DNA from 3 places in the Rhodococcus sp. 320_ES genome. Region 1 is predicted to be linked to each of the others. Evidence: predicted binding sites of a transcription regulator. Region 1 holds the regulator's gene; each other region holds the start of a gene.
What was found. Region 1 encodes LexA, which represses DNA repair genes until DNA is damaged. Its sites were predicted from a motif close to CGAACANNTGTTCG; they were not measured.

Region 1 (4,277 bases):
CCGGTCGTACAGTCGAGAGAACTGGCGCACGGCCACGATCTGAGGAGAACCGATGGAACGCACCCTGTTCGAGCCGGAGCACGAGCTCTTTCGCGAGTCGTACAAGAAGTTTCTGGCGCAACACGTGGCGCCGTTCCACGACGAGTGGGAGAAGCAGAACATCGTCGACCGCGGTGTGTGGGTCGAAGCCGGTAAGCAGGGCTTCCTCGGCACCGCTGCACCCGAAGATTTCGGCGGCGGTGGCGTCAAGGACTTCCGCTACAACGCCGTGGTCACCGAGGAGACGACGCGCGCCGGGTTCAGCGGAATCGGCTTCACGCTGCACAACGACGTGGTCGCGCCGTACCTGATCGAGCTCACCAACGACGAGCAGAAGGCGCGCTGGCTGCCGGGATTCTGCTCGGGCGAGATCATCACCGCGATCGCCATGACCGAGCCGGGTACGGGTAGCGACCTGCAAGGCATCAAGACTCGGGCCGTCCGCGACGGCGACGACTGGGTGCTGAACGGTTCGAAGACGTTCATCACCAACGGAATCAACGCCGACCTCGTGATCGTGGTCGCCTGCACCGATCCCGACAAGGGCGCGCAGGGCTTCAGCCTGTTCGGCGTGGAGCGCGGCATGGCCGGATTCGAGCGAGGACGCAACCTCGACAAGATCGGTATGAAGGCGCAGGACACGGCGGAACTCAGCTTCACCGACGTCCGGGTGCCCTCCGCGAACCTCATCGGCGAGGAGGGCATGGGCTTCATCTACTTGATGAAGAACCTGCCCCAGGAGCGACTGTCGATCGCGGTGGTTGCGGCGGCGGCCATGGAGTCCGCCCTGGAGATGACGATCCAGTACTGCCGTGACCGCAAGGCCTTCGGCAAGTCGATCGGCAAGTTCCAGAACACCCGTTTCGTGTTGGCGGAGTTGGCAACCGAGACCACGGCAGTGCGCATCATGGTGGACAAGTTCATCGAGTTGCTCAACGACGAGAAGCTGAGCGTCCAGGAAGCCGCGATGGCGAAGTGGTGGACCACGGAGTCTCAGGTCAAGCTGATCGATCGGTGCCTGCAGCTGCACGGCGGCTACGGATACATGAAGGAATACCCGATCGCCAAGGCGTACATGGATTCTCGCGTGCAGACCATCTACGGCGGCACCACGGAAATCATGAAGGAGATCATCGGCCGCGGGCTGAATCTCTGATTCGTCGAAGACAGAAACACCCCGGATGCACGACGCATCCGGGGTGTTTCTTCGTCTCGGGTCAGAGCTTGCGCATGACCGTCACGACCTTGCCCAGAACCACCGCGTGGTTGCCCGGGATCGGCTCGAACAGCGGGTTGTGCGGCATCAGCCACACCTGACCGTCGATACGCTTGAAGGTCTTGACCGTCGCCTCGCCGTCGATCATGGCGGCAACGATGTCGCCCTGCTCAGCCACGTTCTGCTGCCGCACGACAACCCAGTCACCGTCGCAGATCGCGGCGTCGATCATGGACTCGCCCACGACGCGCAGGAGGAAGAGAGAACCGGACCCGACGAGCTCGCGGGGGAGCGGGAAGACGTCCTCGACGGCCTGCTCGGCGAGGATCGGACCGCCGGCCGCGATACGACCGAGAACGGGCACGAACGTCGGGGCGGGCAAGCGCTCCGCATCGGCGGTCGCGACCTCCGTGTCGATCTCAGGGGCGCTCTGCGGCGCGTCCTGTGCGGGATCGTCCAGTCCGCGAACGTCCACCGCGCGGGGGCGATTCGGGTCCCGCCGCAGGAATCCCTTTTTCTCCAAGGTGCGCAATTGATGCGCGACGGACGACGTGGAGGTGAGCCCCACCGCATCACCGATCTCTCGAATGCTCGGCGGATATCCGCGCTCGCGAACCGACGCGTGGATGACTTCGAGAACGCGGCGCTGGCGATCGGTCAGGCCTGCCGTGATGTCGGCATCGGGCACACCGACGGCCACCGAACCCGACTCGGGCGCAGCGGCGTCCGGCTCCGTGCCCTTCTTCCGTGTTGCCGTTGTGGATGACGAGTTGTCGTCCTTCATTCGCCTGGCCTCCTGGTTCTGCATTCGTGTTTCGCCTGCCGTTCGATTCGAACGAGCTGTGCGATATGCCACGAATTTAGACCGAAACACCTGTTCGATCAAACACCTGTTCGAAGCGTGTCGCGTGTTTCGCAGACTTTGTCGGAGCTGCGTGCTACAAATCGCACATGCGTTCTTTCGAACGCGTGATCGAACATCGAGCATTCGAACGTTCGAACGTTCGAACACCGACACAGTCGGCCCACCACGGGTCGACGCGCAGCAAGGAGTTGTTTCGATGACCACCAGCTCTGTTCTCACCAGCACTGTTCAGGCCAGCTCTTCGGTCCGCACGCGTCGCAGCGCACCGGTGCGGCGTCCGGTCGGTACGCGGCCTGCCGCCGGAACGGTCGATTACGGTCAGTGCGGGCCGGGCGTGTCGCGGACCGAGCACGAGCAGCCTTCGCGGATGTCGGTCGGGCAGATGCTCGCGGTCGCCGTGACCACCGCTGTCCTGTCGCTCGGCTTGATCGGCGTAGCCAACCTGCGTGCCGACACCAACGATGTGCAATCGCCCACATCCACGTCGATCGTGCAGGGCGAGCTGGGTGCGGCGGGCGCCCGCTGACGGAAATGCCGGCGGGTAGTCTTGCCTCATGCATTGCCCGTTCTGTCGACACCCCGACTCGCGAGTCGTCGATTCGCGCGAGGCGGACGAAGGTCAGGCCATCCGTCGGCGACGGTCCTGCCCGGAGTGTGGACGACGGTTCACCACAGTCGAAACCGCGGTGCTGTCGGTGGTCAAGCGCAGCGGCGTCACCGAGCCGTTCAGTCGCGACAAGGTCATCAAGGGTGTACGACGGGCGTGCCAGGGCCGCGACGTCGACAACGACGCCTTGGGATTGCTGGCGCAGCAGGTGGAGGACGCGGTTCGATCCTCCGGATCGGCCGAGATCCCCAGCAACGAAGTCGGTTTGGCCATTCTCGGGCCACTACGTGATCTCGACGAGGTTGCGTACCTGCGCTTCGCGTCGGTCTATCGCTCGTTCAGCAGTGCCGACGATTTCGAGCGCGAGATCAAAGACCTCCGAGAGCATCGCTCAACCACGGCGTAGGTCCTCGATGACCCGTCGGACTCGCTTCTCCGACACCGGATACGGTGTCCCCAGCTTCTGAGCGAACAAGTTCACGCGCAGTTCTTCGATCATCCACGCAACCTCCCGGATAGCAGGTGCGGTGCGACGCGCCTCCGGAACAGACTGCAAGAGGGTGTCGTAGTCCGCGTAGACCCGGTCGAGCGCATCCATACCCACACGATCACGCTGCGCACTGGACGGCAGTGCTTCGAGTCGGTCGATCGCGCCCTGAAGGTACCGCGGAAGTTCGGCGAGGTGCTTCTCACCGGTCTCGAACACGAACCCGGGGAAGATCAGCGAATCCAGTTGTTCGCGAACATCTTCGGCAGCTTCCCCCGTCGCCCCGTGGAGGGCCGAACGCAGCCGGGCGGTGGCGGCGAGAACCGGCTCGACGGCGCGCACGATGCGGGCCACGCGCGACGGAAGCTCGGCGCGCGTCACCGTCACCAGCGCAGCGAAGTCGTCGGGCGAGCTCACCGGCCCACCGTTCGCCATCATGATGTCGTCGACCGCCAGCGTGCGACAGTCGTCGAGCAACGCGTCGAGGCTCCCGTGGGGGTTCTGTCCCAACGCGAGGCGCTGACTGTTGGTGCGGCCGCCCAGAATCGACTTCGACGACGTCGGCACCGCGTCCAGTAACAGACGCCGCGTTCCGTCCCGCATCGAGGCGCGTTGCTGCGCAGCGGAACCCAGGACCCGAACCGCGACGCCGTCGTTCTCGGCAACCAGCGAGGGGTAACCGGTGACCTTCTGACCACCCACCGTGCGTGTGACCGTGGGCTCGAGCGTGCCGAGGGTCTGCGACGTCCACCGCGTGGCCGGTGCACGCTCGGAATCGGCTGCGGCGCGGGCCACGGCCGACGACGCGCGCTCCCCGAGCAGACGACGGAGCTCGGACAGCGACGTCGATCGGGCCAGTTCGCGGCCGTTCTCGTCCTGACCGACGAACGTCATCTTCAGATGAGCCGGAAGCGACGCCGGATCGAAGTCGGTCGGAGCGATCCGTGTCGATCCCAACCTGGACAGTTCACGCGCCAGAGCGAACGTGAGCGGTTCCGACCGTGGACGCACTGCGGACAGTGCGGCCTTCGCGAAATCCGGAGCGGGAACGACATTGCGCCGC
Region 2 (4,277 bases), 360 kb from region 1:
ACCGCGCTGAAGCTCATCGCGAGGACCACCGGCTTCGGTGGCAGGTCGCCCGCCATCGCCGCGCCGTGCGCGCGCCGCAGTTGTGCCCGATCGTGCACGAGCAGTTGCAGTCCGTGCGTCGACGACGCCTCGCTCGGCGCGCTCGGATAAGCGGGGAGAGACGACGTCGACGCGCGCACGACCATTCCGATGCCCGGGCCGACGCGTATCGACTTGCGCCACTGCGCGGTCGCCCCGGGGTCGAAGCCGCCGTTGTCGAGCAGGTCCAGCGTGGTCAGGATGTGGCACCCGGCGATCACGGTGCGGGCGGCCACTTCCTCGCCGCTCTCGGTGCGCACGACCCAGCCCTCGCCGCGGCGCCGGATCTCCGTCACCGCGTCTCCGAGGGTCACGGTTCCACCGTCGGCCCGGACCTTGGCCGCCAGCGCCTTGCTCAGCGAGCCGCTCCCGCCGACGGCGCGGCCTGGCCCGAGGGTGTGCATGAGTGCGGCGAAGCCGACCATGGACGCGGTGCCCGGCTCGGACATCGGCGGTCCGGACTGGGCGCCGAACCACGCGAGCGCGGCCTTCAGCCGTTCGCTCCGGAAGAGCCCGTCCAGCAGAGAGTCGCCGGTGGTCAGAAACTGGCGCGAGAGTTCGCTTCCGCCGTCCGAGGCGTCCATGCCCCAGAACGAGCCGAGCAGTCCGCGGGCCGTCGGCGGCTGGGCGAAGGCCTTCATCACTCGCTCGCTGCGCGGTCCCCACACATCGACGAAGTCGCGGTACGCGTCGGCGTCGGCCTTCCCGCACGCTGCTTCGATGGAGGCGCAGGTGTCGTCGAGACTGCGGGAGAAGACGATGCCCGGCTCGTCGCTTCCGGGCGGTGCCGGCGCGAACGCCCATGGATCGCAATCGATGTACCTCAAGCCGTGATCGGCGAGGCGAAGCTCCTCGATGATTCCGGAGTGCCGCACCATGATGTGGGCGGACGAGCCGCGGTCGACGGCGTGGCCGGGGAACCGTTCCACGGTCGACACCGCGCCGCCCATCTCGGTGTCGCGTTCGATCACGCGCACGGACCACCCCGCGTCGGTGAGGTAGGCGGCCGAGACAAGAGCGTTGTGGCCGGATCCGACCACTACGGCGTCGATCACAGGGGAGCCTCCAGGCTGTCGGGACGAGATGTCATGGGTAGTTCGCGGCCGAGCACCGCAAAGGGTCGGGTGTCACCTGTGAAATGGAACCGTCTGATCACGTCGCGAAACCCTGATCGCCGATACAGGCGCCAAGCGCGGTTGTCCTCGCCGGCCACCTCCGGCGTGGAGAGCAGTACGTGCCTCTCGGTTCGACCGTCGAGAAGAGCAGCCAGAACGGACTCGCCGAGTCGGTGCCCCTGGGCGGACGGCAGCACGTGCAACTCGGTCAGTTCGAAGTAGTCCGAGAGCATCCTGTCGGCGGCGCCCCGGTCCCAGCCTGCTCGACGCATCCCGTCGCGGACCTGCCGGTGCCACCACTGGTGTCCGGCACCGCGGTAGCCGTAGGCGATCGCGACCAGGGTTCCGTCGGTGGGCGACACCGCGCCGATCGCGCGCCATCCGGGTCGCAGGATGTGTTCGGCCCACATGGGTGCGCGGTGGTGTTCGGTTCCGTGCGGATAACCCATCGCCTGGACGTAGACGGACAGTGCCTCGGGCAGCCGACTTCTGAGCTCGTGGGCGGACAGCTCGAAAGGAACCGGTGCCGGGACGGCGTGCGGCGGGACCGTACTCACCTTTTCCTCTCGCTTTCTGTCGGTGGTAGGGGTTATATTCGATCTATCGAACAAGTGTTCGATACGCAGCGTCGAACTTCGGTGGGAATCGGATGTCGGACCTCAATGGTTGCATCGAGTACGGATCCGATGCGCAGCGGTGCACGGAGGAACGCAGGAGGAGGACGGGTAGATGAGGCAACACAGTGCGGCGTCCGGCAGTGATCGACGCTTCGGCGGCGCCGACGGTCCTCCGCTGACTCCTGCGGCCCGAGTATTGCTCCGCCGTGCCGACGCGTTGCTCGAAGAGGCGGCCGGCGCGACGGATCCCGCGGAGCGCTTTCTCGCCGCGTACATCGCCGCGTTGCGAGGGGCGGGAGCCCTGCTCGCAGCGGTCGATCCGGCGCCGAAAAGAGGCCGCTCGCGCAGTGCCTGGGTTCGAATCGGTTCGTCCGCCCCCGATCTGGCCGAGTGGTCCGCCTATTTCGCCGGGTGGTCGTCGGTCCGTGCATCGGTCGAGGCCGGTTCGGTCGACCGTATGACGGAGGAGGATGCGGACAGCTTCTTCGTGCAGGTCGGGCGCTTTCTCCACGCTGTCGACGATCGCGTTCATCGGTCGGAAATGCCGGTTTCCATCCCCGCTTAGACGCTGTTCGTCGGACGTTCCGCGCAGATTCTCTCGAACACGTGTAACGGGTAGGTGGTACGCCGCCGATTCTGCTCGTATCATCGACAGCAGGTGGTCGCCAACGTCGATCACCCACCGTTTCTGGCAAGAAACGGTTGCCACCATCAAGTGCCGGGGGAGGTACCGTGCCACTCTCCGAGCACGAGCAGCGCATGCTCGATCAGATCGAGAGCGCTCTCTATGCCGAGGACCCCAAGTTCGCATCCACAGTTCGCGGTGGACGGATGAGGGTCGCGTCGACGAGGCGCCGTTTCCAAGCGGCTGCCCTGTTCGTCATCGGGCTCGTATTACTCATAGCCGGAGTCGCCTTGCCGTTCAAGCCTGGCGGCTTCCCTGTCATCAGCCTGATCGGCTTCGTCTTCATGTTCGGATCGGGAGTGCTCCTGCTCCTGAAGAGTTCGAAGAAGGTTCCGCCCAGCGGCGGCGCCGAAGAAGGACCGGCCGCTGCATCGGGTAGCGCACCTCGCGGTGCCGGCACACCGAAGCGCAGCAACCGCAAGGGATTCACGTCCCGGATGGAAGATCGCTTCAAGAAGCGATTCGATCAGGAGTAGCTACACAGTTCGACACCGAACGCAGAACGCGGCACCCCACGGGTGCCGCGTTTTTTGTCGTTCTGCCCCCGAGTTCCCCACTGTGCCCCCCACGGGAGACCTGATTCCCACCATGCCCCACTCGGCCGGGGGAGTACGGCTCGAACCTGGCCTTTTCCGGGGGTATCGCCGTCGGTGACACCGCAGAAGCGGGTTCGTGCGGAGGTGGCCCCGAAAAATCTCCCACCGCCACCCACATCGTCTAGCTGGGAAAATGGTGACGATTCACAGAACTGACCCCTCTATAAGATTGTGTGTGGAGAAAAGTGGGGTAAAGTGGTGGGCAGCGGGAGACGAAGTCTTCCGGTGGGCGCGAGTGGAGGTGTCGAGTGTTTCTCGGTACCTACACGCCCAAGCTCGACGACAAATTCCGGCTGACCGTGCCGGCCAAGTTCCGCGACGAGTTGGCTGGAGGGGTGATGGTGACCAAGGGGCAGGACCACAGCTTGGACATCTATCCCCGCGCAGTCTTCGCGGCACGGGCCGAGCGACTGGCTCAGGCGTCGCGTTCGAACCCGAGCGCGCGTGCGTTCATCCGCAACTTCGCGGGTAGCGCCGACGAACAGCATCCGGATTCGCAAGGGCGCATCACCATCGCGCCGGCGCACCGGCAGTACGCAGGCCTCACCAAGGAATGCGTCGTCCTGGGGTCCGTGGACCACCTCGAACTCTGGGACGCAGAAGCCTGGAACTCCTACTCCGACGAACACGAAGACGACTTCTCGCAGGCGGTCGACGAAGCGCTCCAAGGATTGTTGTAAAGCACCGCCGAACAAGCACGACCGGCCCGCGGTGGTTACCGCGTGGCCTCTGCCCGAACCGGACCCTGACGCACTTCCCCAGCGCCAGGTGCCGGGAGAGACCCTGACGTACTTCCCCAACGCCAGGTTCTCGCCTCGGACAGAGACCTCGCAGTACCCACCGGGCCGCGGTAACACTCATCGAGTTCGATCTTGGCCGGAGGACAGCGCATGGCGGATGGTGAGAAGGACCAGCCCCCCGCCCCGGCCTTCTCGCAGAATTCCGACCGGCCTCCGGCCTTCTCGCATGTTCCGGTTCGGCTGCACCGCGCCGACGAGCTGCTCGGTCCGGCCATCCAGGCCTCCCCGTCCCCGGTCTACGTCGACACCACACTCGGTCTCGGCGGGCACTCGGCGTACTTCCTCTCCACCTACCCGGCACTACGCCTCGTCGGACTCGATCGCGACCCCGATGCGCTGGCGATGGCCGCCGAACGGCTGGCCGAGTTCGGTGACCGCGTGACCCT
Region 3 (4,277 bases), on a different contig from region 1:
ACCGTCGACGGGTGGGGTGACCGCGTCGATCTCGTCGTCGATGCCGCGGCGGACGTCGATGTTCCGGCTCTCCTGCTGCGCCCCGACGGACACGTTGCGTGGGTCGGCGACTCCCCGTCGGATGTGCGCGAAAAACTGGGTCTCTGGTTCGGCGCCCCGCAGGGTTGATCACCCAGTCCTGCTGTCCTGCATCACCTTCGGGCAAAAAATTTTGAGAACAGGTCTTGGCACTCTCCGGTCGAGAGTGCTAATCTCGGAGTCGCACAGTGAGATGGCTGCCCACCGAGGGGGTGGGCACACAAGGTACATAGGAGGTGTGTTGCTGTGCTTCGCTTCGACCCGTTCCGTGACCTGGATGCATTGACCAGCGGAATGCTCGGAACGACCCCGGGTTCCGCTCGTGCTCCTCAGTTCATGCCGATGGACCTCTACAAGGTCGACGATCACTACGTCCTCTCTGCCGACCTTCCCGGTGTGGATCCCGGCTCGATCGACGTCGATGTCGATCACGGCACCCTCACCCTGACCGCGCATCGCACCGCACCCGGCGACGAGGGAGTGTCCTGGGTGACGTCCGAGCGCTTCGCCGGCACCTACCGTCGTCAGCTCTCCCTCGGTGACGGCGTCGACGCGGAACGCATCACCGCGACCTACGACAACGGCGTTCTCTCCGTGACCATTCCGCTTGCCGAGCGGGCGAAGCCGCGCCGCATTCAGGTCGAACGCTCGTCGGAGGCCAAGACGCTGGACGTCGGCGCCTCCAGCTGACCGATTCACCGAGGTCCCGTCGCCCCAGTCGTCTCGGGCGGCGGGATGTCGGCTGTTCGGTTCGGGGCCAGAGCGGTCGGCGGATCGACTGACTGAACACGGACTGGTGCCACGAAGTATGTCGTCACCGTTGATCATCCGGGCCGAGAAGCAACTCCCGCGGATGATGGAAGTGGTTCACCCGGCCGGTCCTGCCTCTGTCCCATGCTGTCGGTGGGTGCCACAACGTTCTCCCCGGATAGGGATGATCGTCGCCGGCAATCGTTGTGGCCCAGTCGTTGTCGCCCGGCCCCACGATGCGGTGATGCTCCTCGCACGCCAACGTCAACGTGTCGATGTCGGTCATCCCGTCGTCGACCACCCATTCGTCGGTGTGGTGCACCTGGCACCACACCCCCGGTTTCGAACACCCGGGAAACGTGCACCCGCGTTCGGTGGCGTAGAGGACCATCCGCTGATCCTCGGATCCCAGTCGCTTGGTCCGCCCGAAGTAGAGCGGCCGCTCGTGCTCGTCGAGAAGCAGTAGGAACGCATGCTGGCCGGATGCCATCCGCAGCGCATCACGCACCGGAATAGTCGATCCGGTTGCCGTGAGCGCCACCCCGGATGCCTTTTCGAGCTGATCGAGAGTCATCGTCACGATCGGCACGCAACGCACACCACGGTGCGTACCGGCCTTCCCCGAAGCGAGGTACGACCGCAGAATCACCTTCAGCGCGTCGTGGCGACGCTCACCGGCGGACCGCAGATCCCAGTGCGGTGGTGTGGAATTGGTGCGGGAGGCGTCGGCGGTGTCTGCACCGGTCTCGTCAGCCTCGGTGCCGTCAGCCTCGGTGTCGTCGAGGCCAGAATGGCCCAGGTCCAAGTCCAATCGGTCGTCTGCATGCGGCTGAGACTCTTCGCCAGCCTCCGTCGACGTCTCCGTCCCCGGCTTCCCGAGCTTCGCGCCCACCGCCTCCGCGATCGCGAGCGCCTCCGCGTCGAGCAGAAACTTCCCCGGCGTCAAACCGTCCTTGCCCTGCTTGCCGTACGAGACGAACGGGGTCCGCTTCTTCTCCGGGCGGTCCTGTGGCTCCGATCCGTCCTCGTCGATCATCTGCGCCAACCGCGTTGCCGCCACCGCGAACTCGCGAGGCCGGACCTCTCGCGCCAGCATCCCCAACTGCCGCTCGGCGCGCTCCCGCGTCTCCACGTCCACCCCGTCGGACAGCTCCGCGAAGAACGTCTCCACCACCGACACATGCGCGTGACTGACCGCTCCCTCCGACACCCCCGCCGCTGTCGCAGGGAACACCGGCTCGAGCTTCTCGCCCGACGGCAGCGTCCGCGGCGCAAGCAAACCCGCACGCTTGATCCGAGCCGACCCTTCAGGCGTGGCGCAGTTCAGAAAAGCCCCGATCGTGTGCGCGGTCGACCCTGACACCCCGACGAACCCACCTGTGTCGAGGATCTGCGCCAACCAGGTGGTCGAGGCCGCATCCAGTACTCGTCCCAGCCGCACTGCCGCCGACCACACCTGCTGCAGATCCTCGGTCGCCACACACGCGGCGTCTTCGGACACCAACGCCTCTACCGAACTCTCCACAGCCGAAAGCAAGCCGGCGAACACATCGTCACCGATGTGATGTGATGCCGCACCGACCTCCCCGTGCGAACTTCCCCCCGAAAGCATGCCCAAACTGTAGCGAGACCCACCGACAAGTTTCGAACATACATTCGAGCCTCGTGGCATCGACCTCCTGTGCACCCCGATTCGCACCAGACACTCCCCGTCGCGGGTGCCCGGCGCGAACGGAGGTGCACTCACCGCCTGACCGACCGCCTCTGGAACGCCCGCGCATAGTTCGGCGGATGCGGCAACGGCTCATCGAGTTCTAGCGCAGCACGTTGGGCCCAGTTCGGGTTGCGCAGAATTTCTCGTGCCAGGAACACCGCGTCGGCGTCACCCGAGCCGACGATTCGTTCGGCCTGTTCGGGTTCGGTGATCAAACCGACTGCTGCGGTGGGGATCTCCGCGCGCTCACGTACCGCACGTGCGAATCGAACCTGGTATCCCGGTTCGACCGGAATGCGTGCGTCGGGCACGATGCCGCCGGTCGACACGTCGACCAGATCCACCCCGTGCTCGCGCAGAATCGAGGCGAGTTCGACGCTCTCGTCGAGTGTCCACCCCGGCCGTGCATCGTCGGTGTCGCCGGCGAGCCAGTCCGTCGCCGAGACGCGGAAGAACAACGGGCGGTCCTCGGGCCATTCCTGTCGGACCGCGTCCACGACCTCGATGGCGAATCGCATTCGATTGGCGAGCGAGCCGCCGTACTCGTCGGTCCGGTGGTTGGCGGCCGGTGAGAGGAACTGGTGGATCAGATAGCCGTGTGCGCCGTGGAGTTCCAGGACGTCGAAGCCCGCGTCCCGCGCCAGTGCGGCACTCGTCGCGAAAGCCTGCACCAGTTCGGCGATCTCGTCGGCGGACAGGGCGCGCGGCGACGGGGCGTCACCGAACGCAACCGCCGACGGTGCCACCGTCTGCCACGTCCGGTCCGGTTCCGTCGACCACGGTCGGCCGGTCGACGCCTTCCGTCCGCCGTGCACCAATTGGATTCCGGCCGCGGCGCCCTGGCTGTGCACGAAGTCGATGATGCGCCGGTGCGACTCGGCCTGATCCCCGTTCCACAGGCCCAGATCGAAGTCGCTGGCACGCCCGTCCGGTGCGACCGAAGTCGCCTCCACCATCGCCAATCCCACTCCGCCGAGCGCGCGGGCTGCGAAGTGCTGAAAGTGCCAGTCCGTCGCCACACCCGTTGCGTCGGAGGCGAACTGCATCATCGGTGACATCCAGATCCGATTCCGGATCGTCAGCTCTCGCAGCGTCAGCGGTTCGAAGAGAGCGCTCACGCCGACACCTGCGAGTGGATGTCCAACCCCAGGAAGTCGCGACCACCGGCGGCGAGAGAGTCACGGCGCAGGCCTGATTGGTCGACGAAGGCCGCGACGTCCGGCTCTGCCATGTCGAACGGGTAGTCCGTGCCGCACACGACCCGGTTCTCACCGGCGTGGGTGCGCAGCAGATCCAGAGCCGCGTGATCGTGGGTTACCGTGTCGAAGTAGGCCCGGCGGAACAACTCTCGCGGCTCCGCGGTGCTGCCCGCACGGACGTCGCGCCGCGCCTTCCACGCGTGTGACCACCGGCCCAACAGGTCCGGTGCGCATCCGCCGCCGTGGACGAAACAGATCCGCAGATCCGGCAGCTCCTCCAGCACTCCGCCCAGGATGCTCGACGCCACCGCCGTCGCCGTCTCCACCGGGTTGCCGACGAGATTGGCCAGGTAGTAGCTCGACCATTCGGACCGCGGCAACTGCATGGGATGAACGAGGACGGCCAGACGATGTTCCGACGCCGAGCGCAGGACCGACCGCAGCACCCCGACGTCGAGCGACCCTCCGCGCAGCACCGGCGGAATCGATATGCCCACAAGAGTTCCGCGAGAGGCGATCTCCCGGATCTGGTGATC

Region 2: AC59JP_RS02990 (SAV_6107 family HEPN domain-containing protein) is a predicted target of LexA. The motif match lies at 1,798-1,811, and genes of this name have one in related genera.
Region 3: AC59JP_RS11845 (HNH endonuclease signature motif containing protein) is a predicted target of LexA. The motif match lies at 2,474-2,487, and genes of this name have one in related genera.

The regions. Positions count from the first base shown of each region.
Region 1 covers NZ_JCAWAG010000001.1:935,523-939,799, forward strand. The annotation lists gene AC59JP_RS04715 (acyl-CoA dehydrogenase family protein) at 53-1,195, shown strand; gene lexA (transcriptional repressor LexA) at 1,257-2,039, opposite strand; gene AC59JP_RS04725 (hypothetical protein) at 2,317-2,646, shown strand; gene nrdR (transcriptional regulator NrdR) at 2,675-3,133, shown strand; gene hrpA (ATP-dependent RNA helicase HrpA) at 3,119-4,277, opposite strand, start outside.
Region 2 covers NZ_JCAWAG010000001.1:577,138-581,414, forward strand. The annotation lists gene AC59JP_RS02980 (phytoene desaturase family protein) at 1-1,133, opposite strand, end outside; gene AC59JP_RS02985 (GNAT family N-acetyltransferase) at 1,130-1,750, opposite strand; gene AC59JP_RS02990 (SAV_6107 family HEPN domain-containing protein) at 1,923-2,375, shown strand; gene AC59JP_RS02995 (SCO2097 family morphological protein) at 2,543-2,971, shown strand; gene mraZ (division/cell wall cluster transcriptional repressor MraZ) at 3,340-3,771, shown strand; gene rsmH (16S rRNA (cytosine(1402)-N(4))-methyltransferase RsmH) at 3,982-4,277, shown strand, end outside.
Region 3 covers NZ_JCAWAG010000003.1:257,492-261,768, reverse strand. The annotation lists gene rox (rifampin monooxygenase) at 1-168, shown strand, start outside; gene AC59JP_RS11850 (Hsp20/alpha crystallin family protein) at 325-768, shown strand; gene AC59JP_RS11845 (HNH endonuclease signature motif containing protein) at 893-2,440, opposite strand; gene AC59JP_RS11840 (NADH:flavin oxidoreductase/NADH oxidase) at 2,572-3,660, opposite strand; gene AC59JP_RS11835 (amidohydrolase family protein) at 3,657-4,277, opposite strand, start outside.